3 regions of the Aminipila butyrica genome follow, and region 3 is predicted to be linked to each of the others. Evidence: riboswitches for the same ligand, from Rfam matches in the RefSeq annotation. Region 3 holds a riboswitch; each other region holds the start of a gene.
The links. Region 3 has a riboswitch for cobalamin ahead of cbiQ (cobalt ECF transporter T component CbiQ). Riboswitches for the same ligand answer to the same signal wherever they lie in the genome.
Positions count from the first base shown of each region.

Region 1: it holds a riboswitch for cobalamin, as region 3 does, so the genes downstream of both, Ami103574_RS10070 (S-layer homology domain-containing protein) here and cbiQ (cobalt ECF transporter T component CbiQ) in region 3, are expected to answer to the same signal.
Region 2: it holds a riboswitch for cobalamin, as region 3 does, so the genes downstream of both, Ami103574_RS14450 (immunoglobulin-like domain-containing protein) here and cbiQ (cobalt ECF transporter T component CbiQ) in region 3, are expected to answer to the same signal.

Region 1 covers NZ_CP048649.1:2,122,770-2,127,072, forward strand. Annotated here, with positions in the region: gene Ami103574_RS10060 (energy-coupling factor transporter transmembrane component T) at 1-274, opposite strand, end outside; gene Ami103574_RS10065 (DUF4430 domain-containing protein) at 280-1,167, opposite strand; gene Ami103574_RS10070 (S-layer homology domain-containing protein) at 1,180-2,862, opposite strand; cobalamin riboswitch at 2,977-3,194, opposite strand; gene Ami103574_RS10075 (homing endonuclease associated repeat-containing protein) at 3,324-4,303, opposite strand, start outside.
Region 2 covers NZ_CP048649.1:3,067,547-3,071,849, forward strand. Annotated here, with positions in the region: gene Ami103574_RS14450 (immunoglobulin-like domain-containing protein) at 1-1,493, opposite strand, end outside; cobalamin riboswitch at 1,741-1,942, opposite strand; gene Ami103574_RS14455 (M28 family peptidase) at 2,171-4,303, opposite strand, start outside.
Region 3 covers NZ_CP048649.1:3,317,256-3,321,558, reverse strand. Annotated here, with positions in the region: gene Ami103574_RS15540 (energy-coupling factor ABC transporter substrate-binding protein) at 1-23, opposite strand, end outside; gene Ami103574_RS15535 (energy-coupling factor ABC transporter permease) at 23-787, opposite strand; gene Ami103574_RS15530 (energy-coupling factor ABC transporter ATP-binding protein) at 807-1,634, opposite strand; gene cbiQ (cobalt ECF transporter T component CbiQ) at 1,645-2,499, opposite strand; cobalamin riboswitch at 2,665-2,868, opposite strand; gene Ami103574_RS15520 (NAD-dependent protein deacylase) at 2,943-3,719, opposite strand; gene Ami103574_RS15515 (substrate-binding domain-containing protein) at 4,101-4,303, shown strand, end outside.

The DNA of each region.
Region 1 (4,303 bases), 1.2 Mb from region 3:
GATTTCCGCTCGGCAAATATGTAAGAATCGTTCCTCCCTCGTGGTTAAAGGCCGGATTCATCAGAACCGTGATTACAAAGACCGGCAGCATGAACAGCAAGCTAAAGCGCACCGCCTTTTTCCCGTTTAAATAGATAGCATACGTCAAGGCACAAATTAACGATATACCCAGACACACGGGATGGACAAATATCATGGAGAAGGCTAGCACTAAACCGAAATAGACAAAATTAACCAGAGGATGATAACTTGAAAAGGTGTCTCTGTTTATCATCTGCATCAGCCTCCCGTGGAATAATAGCCGCCCACATCCCGACCTAAGTCACAGGTGTAAACCCATTCGATTACATCTCCCTGTTTCAGCTGATAACGGCTGCATCCATAATTGGGAAACCAGTCGTTGACTTTGTACATCCAGCCAGACAGTTCCCCGCAATCGAACTCATAGAGATTGTTTATGCCTTCAATATAGGCACTGTTATAGAGCGGCGTATTAACAAATTCCATATGAATTTTATTTTTTTTCATTTCTCGCTGGAGCACGTTGAAAACACTTTCCCCTTCGTAAAAGGTTACTGTAGCCGTAGCCAGAATAGCCCCGCTGGTAGGGACCAGCTCTACCTTCTCCGGATCCAGCGCCGATATATTGTCTAAGATGGTATCACAGCGAACAGAAAGGGTACAGGTGAGTTTCTTATCTGAAATCACCGTATTTTGTGGCTCCACAGGCACCGGTTTTCCCTCTGGCACTGGTTCAGTGAGATATTTGTCCTTTCCTGTTTCCGGATCTAAGCTCATCCCTTTAGACTGAGAGTAGTCCGAAGATCCTTTTTTGACTCCTGCGGAAGAGGCATCACTGCCCATGCTCTGGGCCAGAGCCACCTTCTGTGCAGCAGTCATCGTTCCCTTTTCTTGGCCGTCTGCACTGCTCTTGCCACTACCGTCTTTTGCCTCAGAATCTTTAGGGTTTTCGACCACAGCTCCCCCAGTGGCTGTCAGGAAATCTTCCTGAGAAGAGACCGCTGCCACCGCTGAGTCGGTCACCGAATTTGTTGCTGACAGGGGGGTACTATCCTTTACTGCATAGCCGCCCCCTGCCACATAGGTGATCACCAATGCCCCGCAGATAACACCTGCGGCGATCAGCTTACCCTTTGTGAGTTTCATGACTGACCTCCTTTACATCAACTTTGCAGCGGTGAGCATCTGAAACAACATCTCAGCAACCTCACAGCGCTTAATCGCGTTCTTTGGCAGAATATCCATCTTCTCCTGAGAGAGAATGCCCGCATCATAACAGAAAGCCATGCTGGATTTAGCCCATTCTGCTACGGTAACGTAGTCTGTAAACTGCGCCAGCGTATCTTGCACAGTCGCTGCATCCATGTTCTTACTTATGCCTGCCAGCTTGGCTGCCCGCTCTACCATGACAGCCGCTTCCTGCTTGGTAATAGTTCCGCTTGGTGAGAATGTGTCCTCAGAGGTACCCTTGACGATGCCATACTGGTAAGCAGTTCCCACATAAGGAGCATACCATGAGGTGGAATCTACGTCAGAGAAATTATTGCCGCTCTTTGGCTCTAAACCCAGTGCTTTAACAACAATAGTAGAAAATTCAGCTCTGGTCATGGTGTCGTTAGGCATGAACTTATCATCTGTTTTGCCATTGATAATAGCTCTGGCACTGAGTGCTTCCATCGCCGACTGGTTCTTGTGGCCAGCTATATCCGAAAAGGTCTTGCCTGGCAGTGTTACGTTTTGCTTCTTCACGTCAGCCTGTTTATTCGCCAGGCCCTGTCCGGTGGTTTCTGCATTAGTCTCTCCGGTGGTAGAAGCCGGGGATGAAGCATCGCTCATGCGATAAAGGCTATTCTTCCCTTGCTGAGCTCGGCCTACAGCAACTAGACCGTAAAATCCCTGTTCTGCTGCCATTTGGTTGCTGCCGCTGCCATCTGCTGTGTGCAGAAAACCCTTGCCCTTCTGATAGAACGTTAATAGATTATCTACAGCCGTGTGTCCATTTTTCACAAATCGGCTGTCATCTTGGGCAATTCCTAATTCGCACAAAGCGACAACAACCTGTACACAGCTTTCGGAGTTCGCCGTGCCCCAGCTGGAAAACCCGCCATCACTTCGCTGCATGGCAGACAGGCATTTCAGGGCCTCTTGGGTTACCTCCTTGACCTTAGGCTGATCCTGATACTTGGCTAAAGCCTGGAGCGCCATGCCCGTAATGTCTGGATCAGATCCTTCACTTTCGGCTGTAGCACCATCTGCGCCGCCGAAGAGTGAAAAGCCGCCGTCAGACAGCTGACGGGATAAAATCTCATCAATATACATCTGTCTGGTGGCCTGAGTAGCCGCCGCCTTGTTTTCCGGCATTGGATAATTTCCACTGTCCAAAGCGATTAAGGCCCAAATAGGGCCATTGATGCCTTGCCAAATAGTCTTGTCGAAATCCCCCAGGGGAGTCAACAGATTGTAACCTCCTACGTTAGTGGGATCTGCCCCAATGGCAGAAAGAGCCACGGTCACTCGGGAATATTCGGTATACTTCTTGTCGTGGAGTACGCCCTTACAGGCTTTCACGTAGTCCACCACCCTGTTGTAATAGTCCTTGTAATATGTATCCGGCACATCATAGCCGCTTCTGGCCAATCCCAGCACAGCCCACTCTCCACCGATAGAACTCACCTGAGGCTCTTTCACTGTCTTATACATGTAGGCTGCCGTGTCATTCATTGCCGCCTGTACCGTCTGGGCATCTGCCGCAAAAACCGGTAGGCTGCCAAAAATCATGGCCACCGCCAAGATTAGGGTAATCAGCAGACTTGTTCTTCTCATCTGTTGCTCTCTTTTCATTCTTTTTTCTCCTTCCTTTTCTCATGCACACAAAAAAAGCTGTGACAATTTAACCTTGTCACAGCCGTATTTCTGTACTGATCATAACTCCTTTGTTCCCATAATCCGTGGGACAAAAAAACAAACATTTGCGAAGATATTCTGACTTACACTTCCAGGACCTTTCAATCCATCACTCCTGTTTGCCTTCCCGATTTTCATCAGTGGCTGACTTGGTCCAAACACGAGTTCCATGTTTACAGCGGCGGTACCGTTTGAGACTTGCACTCAATTCCCTATTACATCCTTCTGCTTTAGCCAGCAGAAAGAAAACACAAAAGCATTCCTATTCAATTGGATGAGATTAAAAAAACCTCATTTCTTATCAAATATTGTATCATCAAAGCTGCTTTTTGTAAATAGGGCCGCTCCTGCAAAATTTTGCGTCCGAGCCTGTAATTTCTTGCTCTAGGCCGATGAATCTAAAGACCTTGATACTGAGCACTATGCTTCTGCTGAAACTTCCGGGTCCGCCGATTAGCTTTCTCAATCTCTTTTTCCTGCACCTTGTCCACTGGTTCCATGCCAATCTGATAGAGAATATTTCTATAGTTGGCACAGCGAGCCATCAGGTTTTTCCATACCTCCTTTGGGATTTCCGATTTAATAGGGGGTCTGCGAAGGCTGACTGCCTGCCTGCGAAGCAGGTTCAACTGACGGACAGTCTCTTTATCTGGGTTGACCAGCTTAAACAAGCTGTCCTCCAGCATTTCACTATGTTTAATCTGTCGGCTCCTTCGTCCATCCAGAAAGGTGGACTGAAAAGGGCACAGCTTTTGGATGGGTTCCATATGTATCTGATAAAGGATATTTCTCCAGGTACCACAGCGCTTTTTCAACCTGCTGCGGACCTCTGGAGAAATTTCCATGCGCATAGGCGGTCTGCCTAATCGATTGGCGGTGTCATAAATAGACTCCAGCAGCTCCCACTCCTCTGGTAATAAATCACAAACCTTATAAACCGGTTCCTGGCTTTTCCAGTTATTATCAATGCCCGCCGCTTCCAGAAGCTGAGCCCAGGTGTCGTATTTAAATCGAAACAATTCTGCGGCCTCCGACATTTCATGCATGTGAGGAGGTCTGCCCAAATCGTTGGCCAGTTGCCGAAGGTGCTCCAGCATTTCCTCTTCTTGCTGGCGTTTCATGGTCACCTTCTCATAGGAGTCCCCATCTTTGCCCGCCTTTTTGGAAAGGCCTGCGGCAATCAAGGCTTTGGGCCAGTTGCCAAAACGCTTTTTTATGTAGATTCGATAAATCCAATACAGTTCTTTTTGTGCCGGGACATGGCCCAACTCCTTGGTTTTTTGGATTAAGACTTGGCATAGCGCTTCGTCAGAAAAACTGGAATAAACAATTCGGCCCCTTCCTGCGCTGATCTGCGAATATTCAAAAATTCGCTCAG
Region 2 (4,303 bases), 250 kb from region 3:
CGATTAACATAGGAAATTAGATTTGTATCAACTCCATTTTCAGGAACCAAAAGACTCATTGGAAGACTTTGTATTGCTGCCGCTACAGCTTCTGCATCAGCATTTCCGCTTTTAGCCGCTACTGTAAAGGCAAAAGCTTTTGTGTCCTCCACGCCGTTTTTAGATATAGTCGCCGTCAGGGTAACCTTTGTCTCCTTATTAGGTGGATTGAGCACACCACTATCAGAAAGAACAGCCGCCGTGTCAGAACTCCAAGAAATGAAAGTACCGTTTATACCTGTTAATGGAAGCGTAAGATTCTCTGTTACTGGCTCTGATGTATTTAGAGTTAGTGCTGCAACAGCTCCGGCTACGGCTTCTTCATCAGTCATCTCCGGAGGCACCTCAGATTGCTGCCACTGATGTACCGGATATTCCCCATCTACACCTACAAACTTAGCATCCTCAGGCGGATTGCTGCCATTAATTAAATCGACAAAATCACTAGATTGTATTTCGGCAGCACTTTTGGAAGCATTTGTTACAGGAACCGCATCGGCTTCAATATTTCCAATCCCTTTCTCCGCCGAGCTATCTAACCAGTAGCAGTCACTAACCGTGTCCTTCCCTGACGTAAAAAATCCAACTAAAGAGCCTACGTTGCCAGTTCCTATAATACGTCCCGTATTATAGCTGTTCTTTAAGGTAATACCATTATAGGTATACCCTAAAAGGCCTCCCGCAAATTTTGCTGCCGTGCTGATATCTCCGCTATTATAGCAGTAGCTCACCTCTGCATATTGGGCATACCCAATAATGCCGCCGGTCTGCTGTTTCCCTGACACCGAGCCTGCATTAAAAGACCCTGATATCTTAGCACTGGCTTTCGTACCACCTACCAGTCCGCCTACCGTGCCCCCGTCTGTAGCAATAATATCAGTATAATTGGCACAATTCACAATCTGACTGCCTGCACCGGCGCAGCCCACCAAGCCGCCCGTATAAGTTGCTCCGCTGGCTTGGGTGTAAATACTTCCTTCTACAGACAGATTTTTCACGGTGCCATTAGTTCCTAGGTTCCCAATAACCCCGAGATATTTACCATCATCTTTATAAGACTCCGGCCTAGTGTCGATACAAAGTCCACTTACAGTATGCCCCTGTCCGTCAAAGGTTCCTGTGTAAGCGTTGCTGCTGCTACCGATTGGCTTCCATTGGTTACTATCGTTTCCGTCTAGCTCAATATCGTCTTCAAGAACAGCACATGCTCCTGGCTTTGTACCAACCGTTTCTGCAAACCAAACCAGCTCCTCAGCGGTTCGGATAAGGTAAGGGCTCCCAGGTGATCCATCCCCTTCTGCTGGAGCACTGGCTGTACTGACAAGGATTTCACTGTCGTCATCTGCATAGGCATGTAACGTGCCGTATCCCGGCATAGAAAATCCTGTAAAAATCATGGCCAGAGTCAACAACAGAGCTAGAAATTTACTTGCTTTATTCGTTTCAAAAAACATTGCTTTTTCTTCTCCTTCTCTTATTTTTATCTATGTCATCGCTAATTGCGTTATTCTGATAAGAAGATAAAACCTTTATTCTTTTCCACGGTAAATCAAGGGCCTAGGCCATGCTGCTGACTGATTTTTCTGCATACAAAAAGACTGTAGTACCAACATACTACAGTCCGTTTTTCCTGCATATAAAAACAATGATGTATCGCACATGGATATATATCCCATAAGTATAACCGATTTCCCGCGGAATACTGCGCTTTCGCTTCATGCAGGTCTTCTGGCTCACGAATCCGTGCTTTTTCTAACCTTCCCAAGATTTTCTCAGTGGCATGACAGAAAAGCTTCTCGTTTACAGCGGCGGGACCGCGCAGGTCTTTCACCTGCTTCCCTCTTAGCCATTCCAATTCAACATTTAAGTGAATCAAAACGGAACATGAAACAATTATTAAATTATTGTCAAGTTCTTCACACATTGAAATACTATCACTAAGCGGACTTTGTGTCAATAGCACCGTTGTCGATTTATGTAGAATCTGCTTGTAAAACACCTCTTCAACTGCTACGAGTTGAAGAGGTATTTATAACCGAATCACTTAATCCCACAAAATAAGTATGCTCCGTGCTCCACGCAGTAATCCCGGTTTGCAGGTCATGCTCCGTGCCTTGTAAACGTCGTACGTTTAATCCATCAGACTGTCTAGCCGCTGGAACATAGCTGCAACTTCAGCCCTCGTGGCAGTTCCCTTCGGATCCAATTGACCGCTTGACTTGCCATTCATCAAACCGGTTCCAATCGCCCAGGTGACGGCCTCCTTTGCATAAGCGGAAATTTGTCCTTGATCATGGAAGGATGCCAGATTACCTTTTCCAGTTGTATCCAGCTTCTTATACCCTGCATATCGGTATAAAATAGAAGCAAGCTGCTCTCTGGTGATAGCCTTGCTTGGCTGGAATTGACCATTTTCATATCCGGTTACCAGACCATTGCCATTGGCCCAAGCGACTGGCTCACTGTACCACACGCCTCCTGCTACATCAGGAAAAGCTGCAGTACCTCCCGCTGGCTGTCCTTCCAGCCGGTAAAGCATGGTCACAATCATAGCTCGGTCGGTCTGCATATTCGGCCCGAAGGTCTGACTATCCATTCCCTTCATGATACCTTTTTGCAGCACATAGTCTACGGAAGCATGGAACCAGCTGGAAGCAGAAACGTCTTTAAACGTCCAGTTAGCCTTGTTCTCTGTGGATGTGTCTCCACTCTGCTTAAAAGTAGCTTTAATACTGTGTACAGCTGTCACACTATTAAATTTATAGGTACTTACCGCACCAACACTCTTCCCATCCACTGTTACATCCGCTATGACATATCCCTTGTCTGCTTTGATGGAAAAGTTCTGATTACTTCCCTTTGCTACACTGGCAGAGGCTGGACTAATAGTGCCGCCCTTTCCCGCAGATACCGTGATTTTGTAAGTTTGATTTGTACTAGTATTTTTACTGCCGCTTTTTCCACTGCTTTCGGCGTATCCGGTTATTTCAGTCAATGCTCCCGGCAAACTGTCATAGATGGCATTAGATAACAATCTGAACTGGTGGGTATTATGGGCCTTATTCGTAATGTGGCTGGCAAATGCAGTGATTTTCGCATTTCCTGCCTGATCCTGCATGATGTAGGTTTTACCCTTAACCTCTTGGTGGTTCGGCCACCAGCCTGCCACATAGAAGTCTGCCTGTTCACTGATAGTCCCCAGTACCTTGGCCGTAGCCGGTGCACTTTCAATCCAGGAACCTGTATTATTGTATAGAATGTCCTTCTCATTGTATCGACCGGTGATTACGCTGTCCGTATTCAGGTCTGCTCGCAGGACTCCTTCGTAATAGTCGTCAAAGCCACCCATCTTAAACCCTGGCAAGAGGCCGCTGTTTTGCAGCGCAGACATGCCATATGCGCCTACGGCCACATAGGAGGTCCCGCCCTGGATGGCCTGCTTCATATCTGAAGTCATGCTGTAGCTGCTGTCATCAGCAATAACGTCAGCTCCCCCATAAGTATCCTCCGGCAGAAGTTGGAATCCAAGGCCCTGAAGCACATAGCGCATTTCGTCACCTACAGCCGCTATATTCGACTGCCTCAGAGATTTTACAGATGCCTTTCCCTTAAATGGAGACAATTCCAAGAAGTATTTATCCTTGATAGCCTCCACATCTTTCTTATCTACAATAAAGTCTCCCTTGTTAAAACCCTCCCCTGCGGAATAAGTCATGGCTACGGGAAGATTGTTTTTCAACAATTCATTAACCGCCTTTACGGCATCATTATTCGTATTTTTAATTACCAGCTGCACAGTCCCCGATGGAATCGCCATAGCTGGCACTCTTACCTGTTCTACTGCAACAGTCTTGCCCTCAAAGGCTCCCGCTGTGCGCACCTCATATTTATCGAATCCCCTCAGCTGCGGGAAGCACATAGTCACTTCCGCATACATAGCAGCAAAGTCAGAGAAATCGGATCCGTCGTATAGTACGCAGTTGGCCAGACCTCGCTTAGCCTGGTGCATAGATACCAAAAAACTTCCTGCCGGATAAGTCGTCGAACCGATTTGCACGGCCTCGGAGGTCTTCTCCACCCGTATTCCATTATTTATGAGGAACTCGGCCATTTCATAGGCTGCCAATGGATTCTTCTGTAACTCTCCTGAAACCGGGAGCACATAATATTCTGGGAAGAAATTATTATTTTGTTCTCTCTGCCTTCCGACAGCCTCCCCAGCAGCATTAATCAGCCAGCTGTCTACTTTAGGCGAATCTTCATT
Region 3 (4,303 bases):
ATAACCTTTGATCTCGTCTTCATTATTTTGTGTCACCTCCAACTGCAAACTTTAAAGCGTTTAATTCTGGTTTAGCGTAAGTCTCAAGACCCATGACGATAACCACCGTCAGGATACCCTCAATGATGGCTAGAGGAACCTGAGTAGGGGCGAAAACCGCCAGGAACTTTAAGAGGGAAGCCATATATCCGCCGGTTGGAGACGGGTACGCCATGGTCAGCTGGAAACTGGTTACACAGTAGGTAAACAGGTCGCCGATGGAGGCTGCCAAAAAGATGCCCACGCTCTTGTTTACCTTTAGCTTCTTGCACAGGGCATAGATACCGAAGGAAACGAAAGGACCGGCAATGGCCATGGAGAAGGTGTTGGCTCCCAGAGTGGTCAGACCACCATGAGCTAACAAAATGGCCTGGAATATCAATACGATAATGCCCAGGATGCTGACTGCGCTAGGTCCGAGCAAGATGGCACCTAGTCCAGTACCTGTCATGTGAGAGCAGCTGCCTGTCACTGACGGAATCTTCAAGGAAGACAGCACGAACACGAAAGCCGCTGCCATGGCAATCATGGTAATATTTCTGCGGTTGTCTGCTAAGGTCCGTTTGATGGATAGGAAACCTGCCACTAAAAACGGCAGGCAGATTACACCCCATACGATGCAAAAGGTAGGAGGCAGATAGCCCTCCATAATGTGCATGGCGCTGGCTGACGGTGCTATGCCGAGAAATAAAGCAGCAACAGCAGTGCCTAAAATTAGTTTCTTTTCTTTCATAGTCATTTTTTTCATAGGTCTCTCCTTTTCTCTTTTATCTTTGAATGACTTTCTGCAATTCCTGAAACGTGGCAGGGTAGCGCTGCTCGTCGCCTACCAGAGACTGTTCCACCAGCAAGTCGTAAATCTTTAACAGCATAGGCTGTTTTAAATTGGCTTGCTCCAGGATGGCCATGTCCTGAAAAATTTTCAGGGGTGATCCATCGGCGATGATTTGCCCTTGGTTGAAAACGATCATGCGCTCAGCCCAGCGGTAGACAAAGTCTACGTCGTGGGTGGAGATTAACATGGTCTTTCCCTCGGAGGAAAGCTTTTCCAATACCTCCTCCAGCATTGCTGCGTTAAGGGGATCCAGCCCTGCCGTAGGTTCATCAAAGATGATAATTTCCGATCTCATAGCGATGATGTCGGCAATGCTGACGCGTTTTTTTTCGCCGCCACTCAGGTAATGGGGCGGCCGTTCTTTAAATTCAAGAATATTCATATAAGCCAAGGCTTCTTCCACCCGTTCCAAGACCTCTTCCCTGCTTAGCTTGAGGTTCATCGGCCCAAAAGCTACTTCGGCCAGGACCGTAGAAGCGATGATTTGGTTGTCCGCGTCCTGAAAGACAATGCCAATGTTTTTCCGCAGTTCCTTTAAATTTTTCTTTGTAATGGGCAGTCCACGGTAAAAAATCTGACCATCGTCTGGTGTAAGAACTCCGTTGGTGTTGAGGAAAAAAGTAGACTTTCCAGCTCCGTTGGAACCTACCACGGCAATTTTTTCACCTGGATAGATATCCAGGCTGATGCCGTTTAAAGCCGTCTTCCCGTTTCCGTAACAATAATGTAAATCCTGAATTTGTAAAATCGGCTCCTTCATAAGCGGCCTCCTATCTTGACATGACCCATAGCCCGAAGAGAAAAAAGATAAAAATTATAGCTGGGATTACCTGGCTGGTGCGGATTGGCCGCGGTTCTTCCAGGATGATAAACTCTCCGTCGTAGCATCTGGCTTCCATGGCGTCGTAATAGGCGCTGGACTTTTTCAGTGAAACGATCAGCATATTGCTTGCAACTTTTCCAAATGTATTCCAGGAAGTTTTCAAATCGCAGAAACCCAAGCGAGAGTCCGCAGAATTTCTGATATGGATATTGACGTCAATCAGGATGAAGATATACCGATAAGTCATCATCATCAACTCGGTAAACAGCTTTGGCACGCGGACTTTTTGGAGTACGCAGATAATCTCGGAGGATGGGGTGGATAAAGCCATCATCTCCATGGCGCTGACCGCGGCAAAGACCTTGAGGATTAAAAAACACATAGTCTGGATTCGTTCCCAGGATGTCACTATGTAGAAAAAACCTAGATGAAGGTTGAACTGGCTCACCGGCTTCAGCGCAAAATCAATGCCAATCATAATTGTTCCCAGCAGGATAAATGCGATGGGAATGGTTAGAATCGACAGGTAAGCGTGAAGAGGAAGTCGTCCCTTCACTACGGTCACATAGGCCATAGCGGCAATGACAGACAAGGATACCCAAGGGTTGTTTAAACCGATGGTCAAAATCAATGTCAATGCGGAGAGTGACACTTTAAACCCGGGGTTCCAATGACGTATCTCGGAGAGATACGCATAAAAGTCGATGGAGGAACCTTCTCCGTGCTTGTGCCCAATCTTGCGGTGCTTCTGGTGGCGGTGTCCGTGCTGGTGAGGTTTGTTCGTCTCGTTTTTTAGTGTCATGTGTGCTTCCATTTGTTTACCTCAGACGTCATCTTGTTAAAACGTGAATGGGGCTACGCCCCGGCTGCATCTCACAGGCGAATTTGCAATAAAAAAAGCTGTAGCAAAAAGCTACAGCCCGTTTTTCTGTAAGACACAATAAAAATATAAACCGATTACCCTTCGGATTACATGGAACTTTATGCAGGTCTTCTGGCTTGCGTATCAACACCGTCACCCGATCTTCCCAAAGCGGACGCTTCAGTGATCTTCCTTTGTGGAACAGGGTGGTGGCTCCTCGCTTACAGCGGCGGGACCGCGCAGGACTCTTACCTGCTTCCCTCTTAGCCGTCAACATTTTTTGACGGAACATAAAATATGTATTTAGTTGCATGTTCATATTACTACTTATCCTTTTTCCTGTCAAGGGTGATAAATAGATGAATGCTAAAGAATGTCAGATATTAAATAAAAGAATATTTTTTTGTAGCTTCCCGGAGAACTTTGCCGATGGCATCATAGATAACTAAATCAGCCTTGCGGTCGTAAGAGGTCTCAGACTTGTTGATGAGAACCAGGTGGTTTCCGTGAAAATAGTTAATCAGCCCCGCAGCAGGATATACTACTAGAGAGGTGCCGCCTACAATTAACGTGTCAGCTTGGGCGATGGCCGATATGGCACCTTCCATTACCTGGTCATTCAAACATTCTTCATAAAGAACGACGTCCGGCTTGACAATACCGCCGCACTTTTCGCACAAAGGAATTTGCCTTTTCTCCTCCGGATTGTCTTTGCAGTGGGCTGGATCCATGATGTACGCCAGGTCATAAGGGGCACCACATGCCATGCAGTTATTTCGCAGGACAGAGCCGTGGAGTTCAAAGACCGTCTTGCTGCCAGCCAACTGATGGAGGCCGTCGATGTTTTGAGTAACCACTGCTTTCAACTTGCCTGCGGCTTCCAGTCTAGCCAAGGCTAGGTGGGCGTCATTGGGCTTTGCTTCTGTGTAAATCAGGTTATTTTTATAATAATCGTAGAAGGTATCCAGATGCCCGTCGAAAAAACTGCGGGAAAGCATGGTTTCAGGTGGATGACCGTACTGGCTTACCGCCTGATACAGTCCGCTCTCTGAGCGAAAATCAGGGATGTTGCTTTCAGTGGAAACACCTGCTCCACCAAAGAATACTATATTCTGGCTATCCTGAATAATTTGGGACAGCTGTTGGATTTCTTGATTCATGGGATGCTCGCCCTCCTAACTTTTATAAGCCGTTTTCTTATCCGCTGTATAAACAATTTTTGTTTATGGACAATCGAAATAATAGATATTATTAGGATAACAGCCAAAAAGAGTTGTTTACTAATTCATTCAAATTTCTATTTACATTATAGTAATAACATAAATAGAAAGCAAGCAGTTTAAATTGTTGGAAATGGTGAAAACTAGAGCCATAGCCGCCAAATTGCCTGAGATTTTACATATATTTAACATGACTTTACAGACCTTTTACCACAGCCTGCTTGTTGATTTAACACGACGCATATACTATGTGAATGTAGACAAAATAAGAGTATTCACAAATGAATGTGATTAAAAAAGGTTGGCAAAGGAGAACGTGTGATGAAAAAAGGATTGAAGAAATTAATGGCATGTACTGCGGTGGCTGTATTGATTGCAGGAAGTTTTGCAGGATGTGGCAGCAAAGAAGCAGAAAATGGTGAGGCGGATTTTGACCACGATATTTCCGTTATATCCAGAGAAGATGGATCCGGCACCAGAGGGGCGTTTATCGAACTCTTTGGCATTGAAGAAAAAAATGATGC